Regions from separate parts of the Xanthobacter versatilis genome, predicted to be linked through region 1. Evidence: riboswitches for the same ligand, from Rfam matches in the RefSeq annotation. Region 1 holds a riboswitch; each other region holds the start of a gene.
What was found. Region 1 has a riboswitch for cobalamin ahead of V5F66_RS09365 (DUF1636 family protein). Riboswitches for the same ligand answer to the same signal wherever they lie in the genome.
Positions count from the first base shown of each region.

Region 1 (6,923 bases):
GTGAAGGACAGCGCCACCATGTCGCCGGGCGGCTGGGCGAGATCGACCGGCTCGGCCAGATCCTCCAGCGTCGTCGATGTGGTGGCGAGGATGTGCATGGGGTCCGGTTCGCCTCAGCCGAGGATGGCCCGCTCCACCGCCGCGCGGTCGAAGCCCTTGAGGCCGATGACCACCAGTGCGCCGCGCCGCTCCTCGGCTGCGCCCCACGGCCGGTCGAAATGGTGCGACACGCGTGGGCCAACGCCCTGCACCAGCAGCCGCATGGGCTTGCCGGCCACCGCCGCGAAGCCCTTCACCCGCAGCACGTCCGGCGTCCCGGCGGCCGCGACCACGCGCTCCGCGAGGGCGACGGGATCGGCGATTTCAGGGAGCGGGAGCACGATGCTCTCGAACTCGTCGTGGTCGTGGTCTTCCTCGTCGTCGTGATGGGTGCGGCGGGCGTCGATCTCGTCTTCCACGCCGATGCCGAGGCCCAGCAGCACGGCGATATCCACCTTGCCGGCGGTGGCGCGCACCAGCTTCACCGCGCGGGGCAGGCTCTGCGCCACTACCCGTTCGGCGATGGCGAAGCCGGCATCGTCGAGGAGGTCGCTCTTGGAGAGGATGACGAGGTCGGCGCAGGCGATCTGGTCCTCGAACACCTCTTCCACCGGGTCGTCATGGTCGAGGCTTGAGTCTTCCGCGCGCTGGGCGGCCAGCGCCGAGAGGTCCGGCGCCACCCGCCCTTCGGCCAGCGCCGGGCCGTCCACCACCGCCACCACGCCGTCCACCGTCACCCGGCTCTTGATGGCAGGCCACTGGAACGCCTGCACCAGCGGCTTGGGCAGAGCGAGGCCGGAAGTCTCGATGAGGATGTGGTCCACGCGCGGGGTGCGCGACAGGATCTGGTCCAGTGCCGGCACGAAATCGTCGGCAACCGTGCAGCACAGGCAGCCGTTGGCCAGCTCCACGATGGTGTCCTCGGAGCAGCTCTCGATGCCGCAGCCCTTCAGGATCTCGCCGTCGATGCCCACGTCGCCGAACTCGTTGACGATCACCGCGAGGCGCTTGCCGCCGGCATTCTCCAGCACGTGGCGAATGAGCGTGGTCTTCCCCGCGCCGAGGAAGCCGGTGACGATGGTGCAGGGCACGCGGGCGAGCGAAGTCATCAAGGCTCCTTGGGAAGGGACAAAGGCGGGATGCGGGCGACCATGCCGCGCTTGAGGCTGTCGGGCCGTCCGCGCCAGGGCATGAGACCGTCGCTCGAGCATGCGAGCAGCGCCGCGCCGGCGATGAGGTCCGGGGCGGCGTCGGCGGAAAGGTCGCCGAACACATAGGTCCAGCCATCGCGGCGGACCATGGCGGCGGACAGGGACCGCTTGCAATTGGCGAGGCAGCGCACGCCCTGCACGGCGATACCGTCCGGCAGCGGGGCAGCCGCGGCGGCTTCGGCGAGGGCAGCGCCATCGACGGGGGAGGCGGCCTCGCCGCTGCTGCGGCAGGTGGTGCAGACGAAGACGGTCACGGTCGGCGCGTTGTCCGGCATGGCGGCGGGCGCGTCATGGGCGCGGGGCGTCGTTCCGGCAGGGGTCTCCGCCGTGGCATCGCCTGTAATATCGGCAGGTTCGCCGCGCTCCACCATACATATCCATGGGTGCGCGGGCCGCCCGTGCATGGCGGGCTTGAAGGGACGCAAACCGGAGCACCCCGCCCGGCGCGGACCTTGTCGAAGGCAGGTCTCCTGGCTCGCGGATCAGCGCCCCCACCGCCTTCCCGGCGCCTTGCGGCGACAGTGGCATGTGGCAGGGGCTCACCGCTTACAGTTGCGGGGGCAGCCGCGGCATGGGGAGAGACCTCCCGCACCGCATTCCCTTTTGCGCCCGTGTGGGACCACGGGACCTTCGACAGGGGCACTAAAGGCAGGGTAGGGGCGAATGTCAAATGGGGCGGCCGCGGGTGGTCGGGAGGGCGGTTTCGCGGCCCGAAACACATTGCCTCTCTTTCCAGCCCGCGTGATCGACCTGAGGCTCGCGGGCGCGGAGATACCGCACCAGCGGGGGACGCAACCGGCTCACACCTCCCCGGCGGTCTTCAGCAGGAAGGCATGGAGCGCTTCGGCGGCAAGGCCGATGTCGGCGGGGGAGGCGTATTCGCGCGGGTTGTGACTGCCGTTCTCGGATCGCACGAACAGCATGGCCATGGGCATGATACCCCGGAAGACCATGGCGTCGTGCCCGGCGCCGGAGGGCAGGCGCACCACGGGCAGTTGCAGGCCTTCCACCACCTGCGCCATGCGCTCCTTCAGGACGCCGTGGCAGGGCGCGGCCGGCACCTCATGGCCGATGTCGAGGACGGCGCGCACACCGCGCCGCGCCGCGATCTCGTCGATGGCCGCGCGGATGTCGGCCACGGCGCGCTGGCGCAACTCGTCGGAGAGGGTGCGCACGTCGAGGGAGAATTGCACCTCGCCGGGCACCACGTTCACGGCGCTGCCGGCGATAATCATGGTGCCGACCGTGGTCACCAGGGCATCCGCATCGGCGCGGCCGCGGGCTTCGACGGCGAGGATCATCTCGGCTGCGGCGGCCAGCGCGTCGTGGCGCATGGGCATGGGCAGGGTGCCGGAATGGCCGGCCTCGCCGCGCACGCGAATGTGCCCGCGCGAGGCGCCGGCGATGCCGGTGACGATGCCCAGCGGAGCGCCCGCCGCCTCCAGCACCGGCCCCTGCTCGATATGCACTTCCACATAGCCGATCATGTCCGCCGGATCGCGCCGGCATTCGGCGACACGCTCCGCCGGCGCGCCGAACGAGCGCAGCGCCTCGGCGCGGGAGATGCCCTGCTGGTCCACGTCGTCGAGGCTCTTGGGATCGAAGATGCCCGCCATGGCCTTGGATGAGGTGAGGGTGGAGAGGAAGCGCACGCCCTCTTCATCCGCGAAGGCCGCCACCTCGATGGCGAACGGCAGGCGCAGGCCCTGCGCGTTCAGCGCTTCCACCGCCGCGATGGCGGTGAGCACGCCGAGGTTCCCGTCATAGATGCCGGCGTTGCGCACCGTGTCGATGTGCGAGCCGATGAGCAGGGTCTTGGCATTGGCCCGGTCTGCCGGATAGCGCCCAACGATGGTGCCGGTGGCGTCCATGTGGACCTGGGTGAGGCCGGCCTCGCGCATCCAGTGGGATACCTGCGCCGCCGCCCGCTTGTGGGACGGGGTAAGGGAGAGGCGGGTGAGTTCGCCCGGCACGTCCGAGAAGGCGGCAAGCTCCTTCAGGCGGGCGGTGATGGCATTGCCGTCAAGGGGCGCGAGGGTGGGAACGGGGGCAGGTTGGGGCACGGGGAAGACCTTGTTCATGCGGCCTCCGGGAGCATCTGGTCCAGCCGGAGCCGGGCGATGCGCTCGATCTGTGTGATGGCCTCGTTGACCTCCTGGTCGCGATCATGGGCGAGCCGGCGCTCGAAGGCGTCGAGGATCTCGGCCTTGGTCCGGCCGCGGATGGCCATGATGAAGACGAATCCGAACTTTGCCACGTAGGCGTCATTGAGGGCGGTGAAGCGGGCCTTCTCCTCCGCCGTCAGCCGGTCGAGGCCCGCGGAGGCCTGCTCGGCGGTGGATTCGGCGGTGAGCAGCTTGGCCTCGGCCAGCTTGCCGGCAAGGTCCGGATGGGCGTGGATGACCCCCATCTGCTTCTCGATGGGCGCGGCGCGCAGCACGGCGGCAAGCGCCGCGTGGAGGCCGGCGGCGGTGTCCTCGCGGGGGGTGAGACCCTTGTCGTACGCGGCTTCCGCGATCCAGGGTGAATGCTCGAACACGCCGCCGAACCGCTCCACGAACAGGCCGCGCGGCATGAAGGTGGGCTTGTAGCCGCCGACGGGGGGGTGGGTAGCGATCCAGTGGCGGGCGATGTCCACGCGCCGGGCCACCCACACCTTCTCATGGCCAGCGATGTAATCGAGGAAGCGGGCCAGCGCCTGGGCGCGGCCGGGCCGGCCGGCGAGGCGGGGGTGGAGGCCCACCGACATCATCTTCGGCGCGGTCTCGCCCTCGGCATAGAGCAGGTCGAAGCTGTCTTTCAGATAGTCGAAGAAATCCGTGCCGGTGCCGAAGCCCGCCGCCACCGAGAAGCGCATGTCGTTGGCGTCCAGCGTATAGGGCACCACCAGTTGCGGACCCTTGGCGCTCTCGATCCAGTAGGGCAGTTCATCCGCATAGCTGTCCGCGGCATAGAGGAAGCCGCCTTCCTCCATCACCAATGGCACCGTGTGCTCGGCCGAGCGGCCCTGGTAGAAACCCAGCGGGCGGGAGCCGGTCACTTCGGTGTGGATGCGGATCGCCTCCTCGATGTGCTCGCGCTCGGCGTCGCGCGTGAAGTCCTTGTATTCGAGCCATTTGTAGCCGTGGCTCGCGATCTCCCAGTCGGCCTCTTTCATGGCGGCGACGGCGTCCGGGTTGCGGGCCAGCGCCGTGGCGACGCCATAGACCGTGACCGGCATGGCGCGCTCGGTGAACAGGCGGTGCAGCCGCCAGAAGCCCACCCGCGCGCCGTATTCGTAGATGGATTCCATGTTCATGTGCCGCTGGCGGGGCCAGGGCTGGGCGCCGATGATCTCGGACAGGAAGGCTTCCGAGGCATTGTCGCCGTGGAGGACGGAGTTCTCGCCACCCTCCTCGTAATTCACCACGAACTGGACTGCGATGCGCGCCTCTCCCGGCCAGCGCGCACGGGGTGGATTGCGTCCGTAGCCGATCAGGTCGCGCGGGTAAGGGCGGCCGGTGATGGGATCGTTGGGCACGCTCATCGCTCAGGAGCCCCGATAGGTGGAGTAGCTCCACGGGGAGCACAGCAGCGGCACATGATAGTGCCCGTCCTCCGCCAGCGAGAAGCGCAGGGGCACCACATCGAGGAACGGCGGATCGGAGGCCGGCGCACCGGTGGCGCGGAAATGCGCGCCGATGTGGAACTGAAGCTCGTAGGTGCCGGCCTTGAACTCATCGCCCGCGAGCAAAGGCGTGTCGGTGCGCCCGTCCGCATTGGTCCGGCGCTCGGTCAGGAGCGTGCGCGTGCCATCTGGCGCCAGACGGTAAAGTTCAACCGTCACATTGGCTGCCGGACCACCGGCGACGGTATCGAGTACATGCGTGGACAGGCGCCCCATTTTTCCCTCGCAAGCCTTGCGGGCAAAAGCTCCGCTGCATGGCAGCATAACCCGGTCGCCGACGATTCATTTCCCAAAAATATTGGAAGATCTTCCGATTAACCAACGGTTTTCACCGGAGGCGATTTGATCTTTCATTAGGCATGCCGATACGTTGGGCAGACCCGCCGGACCGGTACCCGCGCCGCACGCAAAGATGGCGCCAATAAACGAAAAACGCCCTTCCGCACCTGACCCGACTTCCTTTCCAGGGGGACCTCATGTCCGAAGCCGTTCATCCCGTAGACGAAATATTGCCAGCTCCGAAACTCGCGATTCTCGGCCTCCAGCATGTGCTGGTGATGTATGCCGGTGCCGTGGCGGTGCCGCTCATCATCGGCCGCGCGCTGAAGCTGCCGCCCCAGGATGTGGCCTTCCTCATCAGCGCGGACCTGTTTGCCTGCGGTCTCGCGACGCTGGCCCAGTGCCTTGGCTTCCTCGGCGTCGGCATCCGCCTGCCGGTGATGATGGGTGTCACCTTCGCCTCGGTCGGCCCCATGCTCTCCATGGCGGCGAGCCCGGAGATCGGCCTGTTGGGCATCTACGGCTCGGTGATCGCGGCAGGCATATTCGGCATCATCGTCGCGCCCTTCGTCTCGCGGCTCCTGCCCCTGTTCCCGCCGGTTGTGACCGGCACCATCATCCTCATCATCGGCATCTCGCTCATGCGGGTGGGCATCAACTGGGCCGGCGGCGGCCTTCCCTTCCTGACCCAGACCATCGACGGCAAGGTGGTGCAGGTGGCCAATCCCAATTACGGCCAGCTTCAGGGTCTCGGCATTTCCCTGTTCGTGATGCTGGTTGTCCTCGGCCTCATCAAGTGGGGCAAGGGCTTCCTTGCCAACGTGGCGGTGCTGCTCGGCATCATCGCCGGCGCGGTGCTGGCGACCTTCCTCGGCATCATGCATTTCGAGAAGGTGGCCGCGGCGTCCTGGTTCGACGTGATCCTGCCGTTCCACTTTGGCATGCCCACGTTCCACATCGTCCCCATCATCACCATGTGCATCGTGATGGTCGTGGTGATGATCGAATCGGTGGGCATGTTCCTCGCCCTCTCGGACATCACCGGCAAGCCCGTGGACCAGAAGGCGCTCACCAAGGGCCTGCGCGCCGACGGCGTGGGCACCCTTCTCGGCGGCGTTTTCAACACCTTCCCCTACACCTCCTTCTCGCAGAACGTGGGCCTTGTCGGCGTCACCGGCGTGCGTTCGCGCTGGGTGACGGTGGTGGGCGGCCTGATCATGCTCGGCCTCGGCCTGCTGCCGAAGATGGCGGCGCTGGTGGAGGCGGTGCCCCAGGTGGTGCTGGGTGGCGCGGGCCTCGTCATGTTCGGCATGGTGGCGGCCACCGGTGCGCGCATCCTCACCGGCGTCGACTTCAAGACCAACCGCTTCAACCTGTTCATCGTCGCGGTGTCGGTGGGCTTCGGCATGATCCCGCTGGTCTCGCCCAACTTCTTCAAGAACCTGCCGCACGAGCTGCATCCGCTGCTGGAGAGCGGCATCCTGCTCTGCGCCATTGTCGCCGTGCTGCTCAACGTCTTCTTCAATGGCGTGAAGAAGACCTCCACCGAGGAGATCGTCGCGGCGGCCAAGCAGGCCGAGGCCCACTGACGCGGGCCGGGGGCGGGGAAAGGGGAGCGGTGCAAGGATGAACGCGGCCAATCAGGGCTTGGCTTTGCGCTCAGGCGGACAGCCGCTCCCCGATCTTCCCCAGCTCCTGGGCGATGTAGCGGCGGCCCTGGTCCACCA
Region 1 covers NZ_JBAFVB010000003.1:399,658-406,580, forward strand. Annotated here, with positions in the region: gene cobN (cobaltochelatase subunit CobN) at 1-98, opposite strand, end outside; gene cobW (cobalamin biosynthesis protein CobW) at 114-1,151, opposite strand; gene V5F66_RS09365 (DUF1636 family protein) at 1,148-1,618, opposite strand; cobalamin riboswitch at 1,694-1,897, opposite strand; gene V5F66_RS09370 (allantoate amidohydrolase) at 2,051-3,331, opposite strand; gene puuE (allantoinase PuuE) at 3,328-4,776, opposite strand; gene uraH (hydroxyisourate hydrolase) at 4,780-5,133, opposite strand; gene V5F66_RS09385 (nucleobase:cation symporter-2 family protein) at 5,394-6,785, shown strand; gene V5F66_RS09390 (LysR family transcriptional regulator) at 6,856-6,923, opposite strand, start outside.

Region 2 (6,923 bases), on a different contig from region 1:
CGACATCCGCCTGTTCGCCCAGGGTGCGACCGAGCAGGCCCGCGCCGAGGCCATCGCGGACGGCCTGCCCAACGTGCACCTCCTGCCGCCGCAGACCCTGGAAACCCTCGCCCCGGTGATCGCGGGAGCAGCGGGCGTGGTCAGCGCGGATACCGGCCTTGGCCATCTGGCGGCGGCCTATGGGGTGCCGACGGTGGGACTTTACGGCCCCACCGACCCGCGCCTCACCGGCCTCTACGGCCCCCGGGCGGTGGAGCTGAAGGCGACCCGCGACTGCGCCCCATGCGAAAAGGCGCGCTGCCGCATCGCCCCGGAGGTCATCGAGGGACCGCCTTGCCTCGCCGATATCTCCGCCGCCGAGGTCTGGCGAGCGCTGGCGGCGCTGACGGCCTGAACCGGGCCGAACATGGACAAAAGGAGGCGCGGGTGGCACACCCTGCGCCCGACCTGAAGATGGGATGTTCCACATGACCCGATCGGTGGCGCTCAGCCGCGACCTCCTCCTCGTCACGGGCGGGGCGGGCTTCATCGGCTCCAACATCGCCCGTGCCGCCGCCGAAGATGGCTATCGCGTGGTGGTTGCCGACTGGCTGGAGGATGGCCCCAAATGGCGCAACATCTCCGACATCGCGCTGCATGACGTGATCCGCCCGGAGACGGTGAACGCCTTCGTGGAGAAGGAGGGCGGTCGGCTTGCCGCCGTGGTGCACATGGGCGCCATCTCCGCCACCACCGAGCGCGATGCCGACAAGATCGTTGCCCGCAACATCCGCTCGACGCTGGATCTGTGGGAGCTGTGTGCGCGGAAGGCGCTGGGCCTCGTCTTCGCCTCCTCGGCCGCGACCTATGGCGACGGTACCTCCGGCTTCGTGGATTCGGAGGAAGCGGCGGACCTTGGCGCCCTGGCGCCGCTCAATCCCTACGGCTGGTCGAAGCTGTTCGTGGATCGCCGCATCATGGCCGACGTGGCGGAGGGCCGGCCGCGCCCGCCGCAGTTCGCGGGCCTGCGCTTCTTCAACGTCTACGGCCCCGGCGAGGGCCACAAGGGCGACATGCGCTCGGTGGTGCACAAGATCTATCCGGCTGCAGCGGCCGGGGAGGATGTGACCCTCTTCAAGTCCCACGATCCGCGCTACGAGGACGGCGGCCAATTGCGCGATTTCGTCCATGTGGGCGATTGCGTGGAGGTGGTGCGCTGGCTGCTGGAGAGCCCGGACGTGTCCGGCATCTTCAATGTGGGCACCGGCGAGGCGCGGTCGTTCGCGGATCTCGCCAGGGCGGTGTTCTCGGCGCTGGGCGAGGAACCGCGCATCGCCTACGTGGACATGCCGGAAAGCCTGCAGAAGGCCTACCAGTATTTCACCCAGGCCGATGTTTCGAAGCTACGCGCGGCGGGCTTCACGCGTCCCTTCACCTCACTGGAGGACGGGGTCGCGTCCTATGTGAACGGCCATCTGAAGCCGCGCAACGCGGCGTGAGGACAGAGCATCATGGCGGGTAAAGGCGCGACAGGCGCGGTGGGTCCCATCGCCGTCATCGGCGACGTGATGGTGGATCGCTATATCGTCGGTTCCGTTTCGCGCATCTCGCCGGAGGCGCCGGTGCCGGTGCTGGTGCACGGCGCCGAGCGCATCGTGCCGGGCGGCGCCGCCAACGTGGCGGCCAATGCCGCGGCGCTGGGAGCGCAGGTCATCCTGGTGGGCCTCACCGGCGCCGACCCGGAGGCCGAGGCGCTGAAGGACGCGCTTTCCGCCTATCGCGGCATCGACCTGTCCAGCCTGGTGGCGGACGGGGGGCGGCCCACCATCACCAAGACGCGGGTGATGAGCGGACGCCAGCAGATCGTCCGCATCGATGCCGAGGTCCTGACCCCGCCGGCCGATGACACCGTCGCGCGCCTTGTCGCGACCGTGGAAGAGGCGGTGGGGCGCAGCTCGGTGGTGGTGCTGTCCGACTATGCCAAGGGCGTGCTGTCGGATGTGGTCATCGGCGCCGCCATCGCTGCTGCGCAGGCGAAGGGCGTGCCGGTGATCGTCGATCCCAAGCGCCGCACCTTCGAGGCCTATCGCGGCGCGACGCTGGTCACCCCCAACCGGCTGGAACTGGCCGCCGCCACCGGCCTGCCCGACACCACCGACGCCGAGGCGGCCCTGGCGGCCGAGGCTGCGTCCGGCCAGTTCGGCGGCGACGTGCTGGTGACCCGCGCCGAGAAGGGCATGACGCTGTGGCGCCGCAACGGGCAGGTGCTGCATGTGCCGGCCCAGGCCCGCGAGGTGTTCGACGTGTCGGGTGCCGGCGATACGGCGCTGGCGGCACTGGCCGTCTCCCTCGCCTCCGGGCACACGCTGGAGACCAGCGTGCATTTCGCCAATGCCGCCGCCGCGGTCGCGGTGGGCAAAATCGGCACCGCAGTGGTGACGCGGGCGGAACTCAACGCGGCCCTCGACGCCAGCGTGCCCGAGGGCGCGGCCCCCGGCGCGCTGGTGGACCGTGCCCGGGCCGCCGCCGTCATCGCCGGCTGGCAGGCGGCAGGCGCCCGCGTGGTCTTCACCAATGGCTGCTTTGATCTGGTCCATCCCGGCCACGTCGCCATCCTGGAGGCGGCGGCGCGGGAGGGCGACCGGCTGGTGGTGGCGCTGAACACCGATGCCTCGGTGCAGCGCCTGAAGGGGCCGACCCGTCCGGTGCAGGACGAGGCTGCGCGCGCCCGCGTCATCGGTGCGCTGCGCTGCGTCGACCTGGTGGTGCTGTTCGAGGAGGACACCCCGCTGGAGATCATCACCGCGCTCGGTCCGGACGTGCTGGTGAAGGGCGCCGATTACCGCGAGGACCAGGTGGTGGGCGGCGACGTGGTGAAGGCGCGCGGCGGGCGGGTCGCCCTGATCCCGCTGGTGGAGGGGCGCTCCACGTCAGCGCTGGTGGCGAAGGCGAAAGGGTAGGGGACAGGGCGTGGCATGCAGACGCCTGCCGGATCCGCTACATGAAGTGATTTTGAATTATTCATTTATTTCAATTATTTGTCTGCGATTGCTAAAGTCTTGATGCATCGCTTTAAGAGGTGCTTCGACACCTCTTTGGGGCAATCCGCCGATCCGTATTCCCCCATTGGAAAGGCTGACGCCGGGCGACGACCGGGGTCCGCCTCGGGGATCGCCCCGACCGCCGTGCAGTTTTTGCCCGGGGATGGGTCAGCCCCATGGGCATGTCCGCCAAGCCGCAGTTGCGGTGGGGCGCGATAACCCTATAGTCGTCCCGTCGTCGGTGTTCGCTTTCGGGCGGACCAAGAGGGAATGCGGTGCGGGAGGTTTCTCCCTAAGCCGCGGCTGCCCCCGCAACTGTCGGCGGTGAGCGGGCCTGCAACATGCCACTGGAGCAATCCGGGAAGGCGCAGGCTTCGCAATGACCCGCGAGCCAGGAGACCTGCCGGCGACATCCTGCCCGTTGAGGGCATCGCCATGCGCCCTCGGAGGGAGGGCTGAAAGGACGGATGATGACCACCCAGACCCAGTCGCCCAATACAGCCGCCACCGAATCCGGCCTCGCGTCCCGCGCGGTCCAGATCACCCTTGCGGGTTTGCTCGGCCTGTTCATTGTCGGCGGCGTCGGCTTCTCCGGTATTCCGGTGCTGCACAATGCGGCGCACGATTACCGCCATTCCACCGGCTTCCCCTGCCACTGAGGGGAGCTTTCAGCCATGGCGATCTTTCGCGCCCTCGTCTTCGCGGCGGCGCTTAGCGGGCTATTGGCCGGTCTCCTGATGACCGGGCTGCAGCACGCGGCGACCACCCCTCTCATCCTGAAGGCCGAGGCCTATGAGGAGGCGGCGCCTGCGCCTGCCTCCCATGATCATGGCTCGCACGATCATGGTACCGCCGGCCAGTCTGTCGCCGCGCCGCATGATCATGCAGATGCCTGGGCACCGTCCGACGGCGCCGAGCGCCTGCTCTACACCGCCCTCGCCAATGTGGTAGGCGCGGCGGGCTTCGCTCTGCTGCTGCTGGCGGTCTCCGAGGTGGCCGGCGGCCTTGCCGGCTGGCGCGACGGGCTCGCCTGGGGCGTCGCCGCCTTCGCCGCGGTCACCCTGGCCCCCAGCCTGAGCCTGCCGCCCGAGCTGCCCGCCATGCCGGCGGCGGATCTGTTTGCCCGTCAGGCATGGTGGATCGGCACGGCGGTGGCCACCGCCGCAGGTATCGCCCTGCTGGTCTACAAAAGGTCGTTGCCGCTGGCGGTGCTGGCCGTGGGGCTGATCGTGCTGCCGCATCTCATCGGCGCGCCGCAGCCCGACAGCCACGACAGCCCGGTGCCCGCCGGCCTCGCCCACGGTTTCGTGGTAGCGGTGGTGGTCACGAGCTTCGTATTCTGGGCGGTGCTTGGCGCGCTGGCAGGGCTGCTGCGGCAGCGTTTCACCCGGTCTGCCGCTTGAGCGGCGGCCTCGTCCTGGTCCTCGGTGGCGCGCGCTCCGGCAAGAGCCGCTTCGCTGAAGGCGAGGTCCGGCGCCAGCCGGCGCCCTGGGCCTATATCGCCACCGCCGAGGCCCGCGACGGCGAGATGGAGGCGCGCATCGCCCTGCATCGCTCCCGGCGCGGGGAGGGATGGCAGACCCATGAGGCGCCGCTCGACCTCGCAGGCACCCTCAAGGCGCTGCCGCCCGAGCAGCCGGTGCTGGTGGACTGCCTGACGCTCTGGCTCACCAACCACCTGCTCGCCGAGCACGACCTCGACGCCGAGGGCGCGGCCCTGGAGAGCGCCCTCGCGGCGCGCCCCGGCCTCACCGTCTGCGTCGCCAACGAGGTGGGCTTCGGCATCGTGCCGGACAACGCGCTGGCCCGGCGGTTCCGCGACGCCGCCGGCCTCCTCAACCAGCGCCTCGCCGCGCAGGCGCGGCAGGTGGTGCTGGTGGTGGCCGGCCTGCCCCTGATCGTGAAGGATGTGACGCCGTGAGCGAGCCCGTTCCTCCCCCCGCCGTCGATGACGCCGAGGCCGCCCGCCATCGCGCCAAGATGGAGAAGCGCAAGGCGGTGCAGGACAAGGAGGTGGCGGAAAAGACCATCGAGAAGGGCCTGCTCATCGTCCATACCGGCCCCGGCAAGGGCAAGAGCACGGCCGCCTTCGGCCTCGCCCTGCGCATGCTCGGGCGCGGTGGGCGGGTGGGCGTGGTGCAGTTCATCAAGGGCGCGTGGCAGACCGGCGAGCAGGAGGCCTTCGCCGGGTTCGGCGATCGGGTGGTCTGGCACACCATGGGCGAGGGCTTCACCTGGGAGACGCAGGACCTCGCCCGTGACCGCGCCGCCGCCGCCCGCGCCTTCGCCAAGGTCCGCGAGCTGATGGCGGACGAGACCATCAACCTCCTCGTTCTCGACGAGCTGAACATCGCCCTGCGCTACGACTATCTCGATCTTGGCGAGGTGGTGTCCACCCTTGCCGCCCGCCGCCCCGGCCTGCACGTGGTGGTGACCGGTCGCAATGCCAAGCCGGAGCTGGTCGCGGCCGCCGATCTCGTCACCGAGATGGGGCTGGTGAAGCACCATTTTGCGGCCGGCGTGAAGGCCCAGGCCGGGATCGAGTTCTGATCGGATGGCACGCGCGCTGATGTTCCAGGGCACCGGGTCGGACGTGGGCAAGTCGCTCCTCGTCGCCGGCCTTGCGCGTGCCTTCACCCTGCGCGGGCTGAAGGTGCGCCCGTTCAAGCCACAGAACATGTCCAACAATGCCGCCGTCACGGCTGACGGCGGCGAGATCGGCCGGGCGCAGGCGCTGCAGGCGCGGGCGGCGCGGGTGCCCCTCAGCGTCCATATGAACCCGGTGCTACTGAAGCCGCAGGGCGAAACCGGCGCGCAGGTGGTGGTGCAGGGCCGCGTCCACGGCACCGCCAAGGCGGCGGCCTACCAGGGCATGAAGCCGTCGCTGCTGCCCTTCGTGCTGGACAGCTTCGACCGCCTGAAGGCCGAGGCCGACCTGGTGCTAGTGGAAGGGGCGGGCAGCGCCTCCGAGGTCAATTTGCGCACCGGCGACATCGCCAACATGGGCTTTGCCCGCGCGGCGGACGTGCCGGTGGTGGTCATCGGCGATATCGACCGGGGCGGCGTGATCGCGTCGCTGGTGGGGACGAAGGCGGTGATCGATGCCGCCGATGCCGCGCTCATCAAGGGCTTCGTCGTCAACCGCTTCCGGGGCGACCCGAGCCTGTTTGCCACCGGCATGGAGCTGATCGCCCGCCAGACCGGCTGGGCGGCGCTGGGGCTGGTGCCGCATTTCTCCGAAGCCATCCGCCTGCCGGCGGAGGACGCACTGGCGCTGTCTGCCCCGCCCGCTCCCAAGCCGAGGGCTCGGACCAGGATCTGCGTGCCCATCCTGCCCCACGTCTCCAATTTCGACGATCTCAACCCGCTGGACGCCGAGCCCTCCGTGGAGGTCCGCCGCATCCGCCCTCATGAGACGCTGCCGGTGGATACGGACCTGGTGCTGCTTATCGGCTCGAAGGCCACCATTGCGGACCTTGCAGCGCTCAAGGCCGAGGGGCTTCACCACGACATCCTCGCCTTTGCCCGGCGTGGCGGCCATGTGATGGGCCTGTGCGGCGGCTACCAGATGCTGGGCGAGACCATCGCCGATCCCGACGGTATCGAGGGCGAATCGAAGATCGCCCGGGGCCTCGGCCTGCTCAAGGTCCACACCGTGCTGTCGCCGGAAAAGCGACTGGTGGAGGTGGAAGGCGTGGCGCTGGATCCTGCCGTCGCCGCGCCGTTCTCCGGCTACGAGATGCACATGGGCGTCACCGCCGGCGCGGATGCGGAAACGCCCTTCGCCGTGCTCTCCGATGGGCGGCAGGACGGCGCCCGATCCGCTTCCGGTCGGGTCAGCGGCACCTATGTGCACGGCCTGTTCGCCTCCGATGCCTTCCGCAGCGGGCTGCTCCGTGCGCT
Region 2 covers NZ_JBAFVB010000006.1:259,585-266,507, reverse strand. Annotated here, with positions in the region: gene waaC (lipopolysaccharide heptosyltransferase I) at 1-394, shown strand, start outside; gene rfaD (ADP-glyceromanno-heptose 6-epimerase) at 468-1,478, shown strand; gene rfaE1 (D-glycero-beta-D-manno-heptose-7-phosphate kinase) at 1,491-2,939, shown strand; cobalamin riboswitch at 3,243-3,442, shown strand; gene V5F66_RS14155 (CbtB domain-containing protein) at 3,488-3,679, shown strand; gene V5F66_RS14150 (CbtA family protein) at 3,695-4,423, shown strand; gene cobU (bifunctional adenosylcobinamide kinase/adenosylcobinamide-phosphate guanylyltransferase) at 4,420-4,941, shown strand; gene cobO (cob(I)yrinic acid a,c-diamide adenosyltransferase) at 4,938-5,570, shown strand; gene V5F66_RS14135 (cobyric acid synthase) at 5,575-6,923, shown strand, end outside.
Region 2: it holds a riboswitch for cobalamin, as region 1 does, so the genes downstream of both, V5F66_RS14155 (CbtB domain-containing protein) here and V5F66_RS09365 (DUF1636 family protein) in region 1, are expected to answer to the same signal.

Region 3 (6,923 bases), on a different contig from region 1:
GGCCCCCTCCATTTATTCAATACATCCGTGGGAATGCGCAGAAAAATAGACTGAACCAAGGCAGCCGGAACCCATTTTTACATGGAGGTAGCGGCGCCCTCCCATGCGCATGGTCAGGCGCCGCCCGGTGGTTTGTGACCGACGTTCCGTCAGAACTTCACCGTGACCCGGGTGTTGAAGGAGCGGCCCATGCCGGCCACCGGGTAGCCCCACGCAGCCGACGATCCCATCATGCTGGCCACCTGGTAGTTCACGAGGTTTGCCCCACCCAGCGGCAGGTCATAATTGGTGTCGAAGATGTTATCGACGCCGAAATCGACCTTCACCATGTCCAGCTCGTAGCTGGTGCGGAAGTTGAGCAGGGCATAGGCTGAGGTTTCAAGCTCGTTACGCACCTGGCTCACCAGCGTCTTCGAGGACACCAGCTGGAGCTCGAGGCTGGAGGACCAGTGGCCGAGGCTATGGTCGATGGCCACCACGCCATTCAGCGGCATCATGTGGTAGAGGTTGACGCCATCGGTCCTCTGGCCCTGCACGAAGTTCAGGCTGCCGCGAAAGGCGCCCTTGCCGTAGGTCGCGTCATCCCACAACGCCAGCTTGCCGTCGATGTTGACGCCATAGAGCCAGGCGTCGTGGTTGGCGAACTGCAGATAGACGAAATTGTTGGTGGTGATGAGGTTGCTGGGCAGGTTGGGGCAGGTGGACAGGGCGCAGCGGTCGGCGTCGATATAGTCCAGCACATAGCTGTAATAAGGCGAGACCCGCAGCTCCCACACCTTCTTCGCCGGATCGTGCCAGGTGGCGGTGAAGCTCACCGTGTGCGCCGCCTCCGGCTCGAGGTCGAGATTGCCCACATAGCCGTTGCCGTCCCCGAACCAGCCGATCATGCTCATGGCCATGGCGTTGGTGGACCAGGCATAACGCTCGTAGAAGTTCGGCGAGCGCGTCTTGCGGGCAAGACCCAGCTCGTAGAGGCTCGATTCATTGGCCTCGTAGCGCAGGATCGCGGACGCATCCACGTTGAAATCGGTGCGGGCATGGTCCTGCGCATTGAACAGCGCGGCATTCTGCCCGTACATCATTTCGTTGTAGCCCTGCACGTCGCCGGTATTCATCCAGACGATGTCGTTGCGCAGGCCGAACACCGCGGTCCACTTGTCGTCGATGTGGCGTTCCCACTCGCCGAAGGTGCCGAGGCGCAGCCGCTGGCCGTTGTTGATGTTGATGAAGGTGTCCGGCCCCATCATCATGGAGCCCTCCACTGGGGGCCACCAGTCATCAAGGTTATTGTAGTAAAGCTCGTTGCCGAGGCGGATGATGTCGTGGGCCGAAACTCCGAACGTCCCCTTCACCGCATAGCCGAGGTCGGTGCTGCGCGTATCCATGGGCATGTCGCCGCTCTTGTCCGGCTCGATGAAGCCCATGGTGTGCCGCACGCGATTGGCGAATACGGTGGCTTCCAGCTTGCCCCAGTCGAACAGGCCCTCGTAGCGGGCGTTGCCGAAGAGGCTCTTGTTCTCCACCAGGTCCATGTACTGGTTGACATAGCCCTCGGACGGAATGAACTGCCCGCCGATCTGAAAGGTGAAGAGCTGGTCCTGGATCTTCTTCGAAATGCTCAGGGCATGGTTCTGCGTCTCATACATGGTGGACTTGATGGTGGTGCCATCGCCCGCCGTATAGTCGCTCGCCCGCGCCCAGCCGCCGGTATAGGTGACGCTGGTGTCCTCGTTGGACACGGTGACATTGGCATCCACGCCATAGCCGTCACCGTTGCTGCGGTAGAAGCCGGAAACGCTGCCTTGGGTGGTCAGCGCCTGGCCCGGCGTGAACTGGGCCGGCGCGACCGAAACATCCACCTTCGCGCCCGTATAGTCGCCGCCGACGCTCACCGGCGCGGTGCCCATATAGACCCGCGCCCCGGCGATCATCGCAGGGTTGACGAAGGACAAAGGCGGATTCATCTCGTTCGGGCAGGCGAGGCCGAACAGCATGCCGTTGATGGAGACCTGGACCCGGTCCGCCCCCATGCCGTTGACCGCCGGCAGGCTCGACACGCCGCCGGCGCCCCAGGCCGCACCACCTGGAATCCGGCTGATGAGCGAACCCGAATCGCTGGTCGAGAGGGTCTCGCCTTGGGCCTGCGCACCGGAGATGGTCGCGGTGTCGGCCGGGGTGAACGGACCGTCGGCTGCGCCTCCCGCCGTGGTGGATGGGGTGTCGGAGCGGACCACCACCGTGGGCAGTTCCATCGCGCTCTGTGCTCGCGCGCCGGAGGTGAAGAGCGGCGCCATGCAGAGCACGGCAAGCGAGGGCCGCACCAGCGCGCTCGTCAGATGCAGGGCGCGGCGTAGGGTGTTTCGGGATTGAATCGGCATGGGTCTGTCCGGGCTGCCGACGGCAAGACGTGCGCTGCGCCGGCTACGACGAGCCGCGCACGCGCAAGCGTCTTCCGACGTCTCGGCGAGAAAGGGATGAGTTGGTGTGATGCGCGCGGCGAGCGCGCGGCGGTCCTAGGCCCGGGCCGGCGGCGCGCGAGGCTGGAACGGGAGGGCGACAGGTTCGCCCTGAAGCGAACTGCGCAGCACCGCCTGGTAGTGCAGCTCGATGGCGATGCGGTCGATGACAGGAGTCATCACCGGCGGCGGCAGCGCCGCCACATCGGTGCGGAAGAGGCAGAGGGGACAGTGGACGATGGATTTCGGGGTGCCGCCGTCATCCGACTGCGGGTCCGAAGACGCGTCGGAATGGCAGAAAGCCGTCATGGCGCCAGCGCCGTCAAGCGAGACCGAGGCCATCAGGGCGCTGGTCAGGACGATCTGGAAGACAAGGGCATAGGCCGCCGCGAACGCAGCGATCCAGCCAATCCCCCATGCCTGTCGCCGCCGCCTGAGCATCAGATCCCTTCCCTCACGGTAAATTTACCATGGGGCTGGTCATAAGGAAACGACGGCCAGATGCGACCGATGTGCCGGCGGGCCCATCTTCCAATCATGAGGACGCGGGCCACGCCAAAAAAGAACGGCGGCACCCCAAGGGGATGCCGCCGCCTTCATACGGGAGCGAAAACGATCAGGCGGCTTCAAAAAGCCGACGCTCGAACAGCGGGCTGCCCTTCAGGCCATTGAGCGCCTTGGCCGCCGCGAGCACGGCGAGATCCACCAGCGGCTCGACGATGATGACGAGCAGATAGGCGCCGCCGAAGGACCCGATGGAAGCGGCGTTCTCGGCGGTGAAGCCCTGGCCGTAGAAGGCCCAGAACGCCACCCAGGCGACGATTCCGGCCTGATAGGTGGTGGAGAGCGCGAGTGCCTGGCGATACTTCAGGTCTACATAGGGCGTATTCGGCGCGATGACCTTGGGCGCGAGTGCCGTGAGCGCGAACAACGGCACCAGCAGGGTGGTCACGTTCATGCCGAACTGCGGCAGGTCGAAGGGCGCGAAGAACAGGCCCTGGACCAGCAGGCCGAGGGCAAGGCCGAAGGCGGCGGGCGCGGCGCCCAGAATCAGGAACAGGGTCGAGCCCAGGATGAGGTGCACCTCGGAGACGCCCACCGGATAGTGCGGCAGCACCTCGAAGAAGGAGAACACGAGGGCGGTCGCCACGGCGCTGCGCGTCAGCAAGGACACGGCGCCGCGCTCGCGCAGGGTGTTGAAGGCGAGCTTCAGCGTGTAGCCGCCGGCGCCAGCCGCCGTCACGTAGCTCAGCCAGATCTTTCCGCTATCCACAAGGCCAGGTTCGATGTGCATTGAAAGCTCCGTTGCCGTCTCACCCGACGGCGTGAGGGTGAACACATGCCCATGGTCGGTCTCCTGACTTGCGGGTCGTCGCAACCATCCGCCTTCCCAGACCCGGCCTCGAAAGGCTCAGGTCCAGTGGCATCGTGGAAGGCCACTCGCCGCTCACAGTCGCGGGGGCGGTCGGGGCTTCGGGCGGTCAGGCCCTTCCCCGTTCCCAGATCCATCGAAGCGCGTCGCCGCGCGCCGATGGAAAACCATGTGCCTTTGCAGCAGCGGACAATCGGCGGTTCCTGTCAAGCCTGATCGCCAAGAAGCGCCCGCTGCGCAGGCGCCCTCCCCGCCGAAATCAGGGGCGGATCTCGATCTCGCCCGCCAGTTCCTTCAGGGCGTCGGCCGGGCCGACGATCTCGATGCGGACGGACCAGCGGCCCGGATGAGGAAGATCCAGCGCATTCACGCGCCATGTGCCATCTCCGGGCTTGGTCGCCGGCCACCGCACCGGCCCGATTCCAGCCGCGGGATTGTCGAGGACCAGCGTCACCGCCTTGGCGTCGAGCGGGCCGAACTCCCCGGTCAGGATGACCATGGACGCGCTGACGGGACCTGAGCGGCCCGGTGCGATGGACAGATCCGCCATGGCCGCGCCGGTGTGGACATGCAGCGAGGCCGGCTCCGCTGCGATGGCAGCCAGCACGCGGGGCGGCGGCGTGAAGCGCCACACCGCCGCGACCGCGAAAATCGCGAACATGAGGACAATCTCGGCGCAGATGGAGCGGCGCAGATGCGCGATCGCCGTCGCCTCTCCCCGCTCCGCCGGCGCCGTCAGCCTGACACGGTTGACGGCCGCCAGGGCAAACAGCGGCATGAGCAGAGCCACCTTCGCCAGCAGCACCGCGCCATAGTCGGTCGTCCAGAGCGCCGTGAGGCTCCCCAACTGGATGACCGCCAGCAGCAGGCCCGCCGCAGCCAGGGACAGCACCGCAAACGGCGCAAGCACCGAGAAGCGACGCAGGACCGCTGCCGCCTCGGGCGATCGCGACGCGAATGCCCTGCCCAGCGGAATGAGGCCGCCGGCCCAGACCGCGATCCCCACGGCGTGCAGGAACACCGCCGGCCGGGTCACTTCTTGCGGGTGCGCCGCGCTGGCATGGCCGCTGGCGGCGAGGGCGCATCCCGCCAGCAGCAGTGCCGCCAGCGACAGGAGCTTGCCCGCGATGCCCTTCAGCCCGAAAGCACCCAGCCCCGTGACAAGAGCCGCCACCGCGATCTGCGCGCTCACACCGTAGCTGGTTGAGAAGCCGGTCCGCCACACCACCGGCTCGGGCAGGTTTCCCAGCGTCGCGCCGAGGCCATCGAGCCCCAGCAGCCCGACGGACAGCGGCGCGGCCACAAGACCGGCCAGGATCACGCCTGCGCCGAGGCGGGTCGCTGACCGGGAGCGTCCGCCGACCCAGTTGGCGAAGAAGGCCCCGCCAACGCCCACGAACAGTCCGGCATAGAGGGCAAGCCTCGCGACCCAGGCGGCGATGCGCACCGGCCAGTCGATGACCTCAACGGCGGCGGCGGAGACGCCGGGGCTGGGCGCTCCGATGGAGAAGGCCACCGCGCCGCCGATCGGATGACCGTCCTGCGAAACCACGCGCCATATGAGCACGTGCGTTCCGTTCGGCAGGCCCGCCGGCGCCTCCACATCCAGCGTCGCACCGCGTTGCACGAAGCGGTCGAGGGTGACGGCGGTGCCATCCGGCCCGGCGAGCCGCAGCACCAGCGGGGAGATGGGCTCGCTGAAGGTGAGCGCGAATGTCCGGGGCGCGTTGGCCACCATGGCGCCGTCGGCAGGCGAGGCATGGACCAGCGAGGCATGGGCCAGGGCGTCGCCGGCAAAAAGCAGCGCGCCGGCCATGACCAGCACGGCCTGCAGGATTGCCCGCGCGCCCGCCGGGATGCCGGCCCTCCCGCAAGCGGCCGGGGTGGCCACGGTGCGGGTGCCGGACGTCAACGGCAGGAAGCGCGTGGCTGCCACGATGGCGGCAACCACGCCCGTCAGCCCCGCTCGCCCGCTGCAAGAGGGGCGCATGCGGATGAACTACTTGGCCGAATGCGAATGGTCGTGGCCGCTGCCCTCGGCGGCGATGGCGTCCACATTGAATTTCACCGCGACGGTGCCGGCCTTCTCGAAGGTCAGGGTGCCGTCCACCACCGCCCCCTGCTTCAACGGCTGCTTCAAGCCGAAAAACATGATGTGGTAGGAGCCGGGCTTCAGCACCACGCTGCCGCCGGCAGGGATGGCGAGGCCGTCCGGCAGGGGGCGCATGGTCATGACCCCATCCTTCACGGCCATCTCGTGGATCTCGACCCGCTCGGCCACATCGGAGGCCGCCGACACCAGGCGATCCGGCGCGGAGCCGGTGTTCTTCAAGGTCAGATAGCCGGCGCCCACCGTGGCGCCACCCGGCGTCGCCCGGGACCACGGGTGGTCGATCTCGATGGCGCCGGCCTTGAATTCGTGCGCCAGCAGCGTCTGGACTGAAAGCACCAGGACGAAGGCGGCGAAGACAAAGGCCGCAAGGACTTCTTCCGCGAAGGGACGATAGGGTGCGCGGGTACCGGCGCTGCCCTTAAGAAGGCGCGTGAGGCTGGACATGGCAAAGCTCCATTGACGAGGGCGCATCCCGGGACCGGGAGCGGAAAACCGACGGGTAACAGACGAAAACCCTGCCTTCGCAGGGCGTTCAGACCGTGCCGGGGGGAGCTCTGGGAAGACCGGGCGAAGACCCGCGCACCGAGCGCCGGGCCTCACGGGACAAGGGGTAGGCCGCGTCGGCCACCACCATCACCGGGTGCCGAACGAGGCTCCATTCGGCCGGCGGCGGGGCAGCGCCCGGGCCGAGCATGGAGCAGCCGAGCACGCAGCAAGACAGGCTATTGTGGGACGGGGGAGCGCCGTCGTCCGCCGGCGCCGTTCCGCCGTGGGCGGACGGACCGCACATGGCCGTGGCGACAGGATCGAGGCCGAACGACGCCGCATGGACACCGCCCGCGATCCCCGTGACCAGCACCTGCAGGACGAGCAGATAGGCCGCAGCGACTGCGGTCCAGGCTCTCCAGGCAGGTTGAGGGTTGGTCACGAAGCCATGGCCTTTATCGATTAACGCGGCGCTTCATGCTGCCGCCCATGCTGC
Region 3 covers NZ_JBAFVB010000007.1:231,920-238,842, reverse strand. Annotated here, with positions in the region: gene V5F66_RS15475 (TonB-dependent receptor) at 150-2,378, opposite strand; gene V5F66_RS15470 (DUF2946 domain-containing protein) at 2,514-2,897, opposite strand; gene V5F66_RS15465 (energy-coupling factor ABC transporter permease) at 3,073-3,750, opposite strand; cobalamin riboswitch at 3,787-4,015, opposite strand; gene V5F66_RS15460 (copper resistance CopC/CopD family protein) at 4,088-5,779, opposite strand; gene V5F66_RS15455 (copper chaperone PCu(A)C) at 5,828-6,385, opposite strand; gene V5F66_RS15450 (DUF2946 family protein) at 6,474-6,869, opposite strand.
Region 3: it holds a riboswitch for cobalamin, as region 1 does, so the genes downstream of both, V5F66_RS15465 (energy-coupling factor ABC transporter permease) here and V5F66_RS09365 (DUF1636 family protein) in region 1, are expected to answer to the same signal.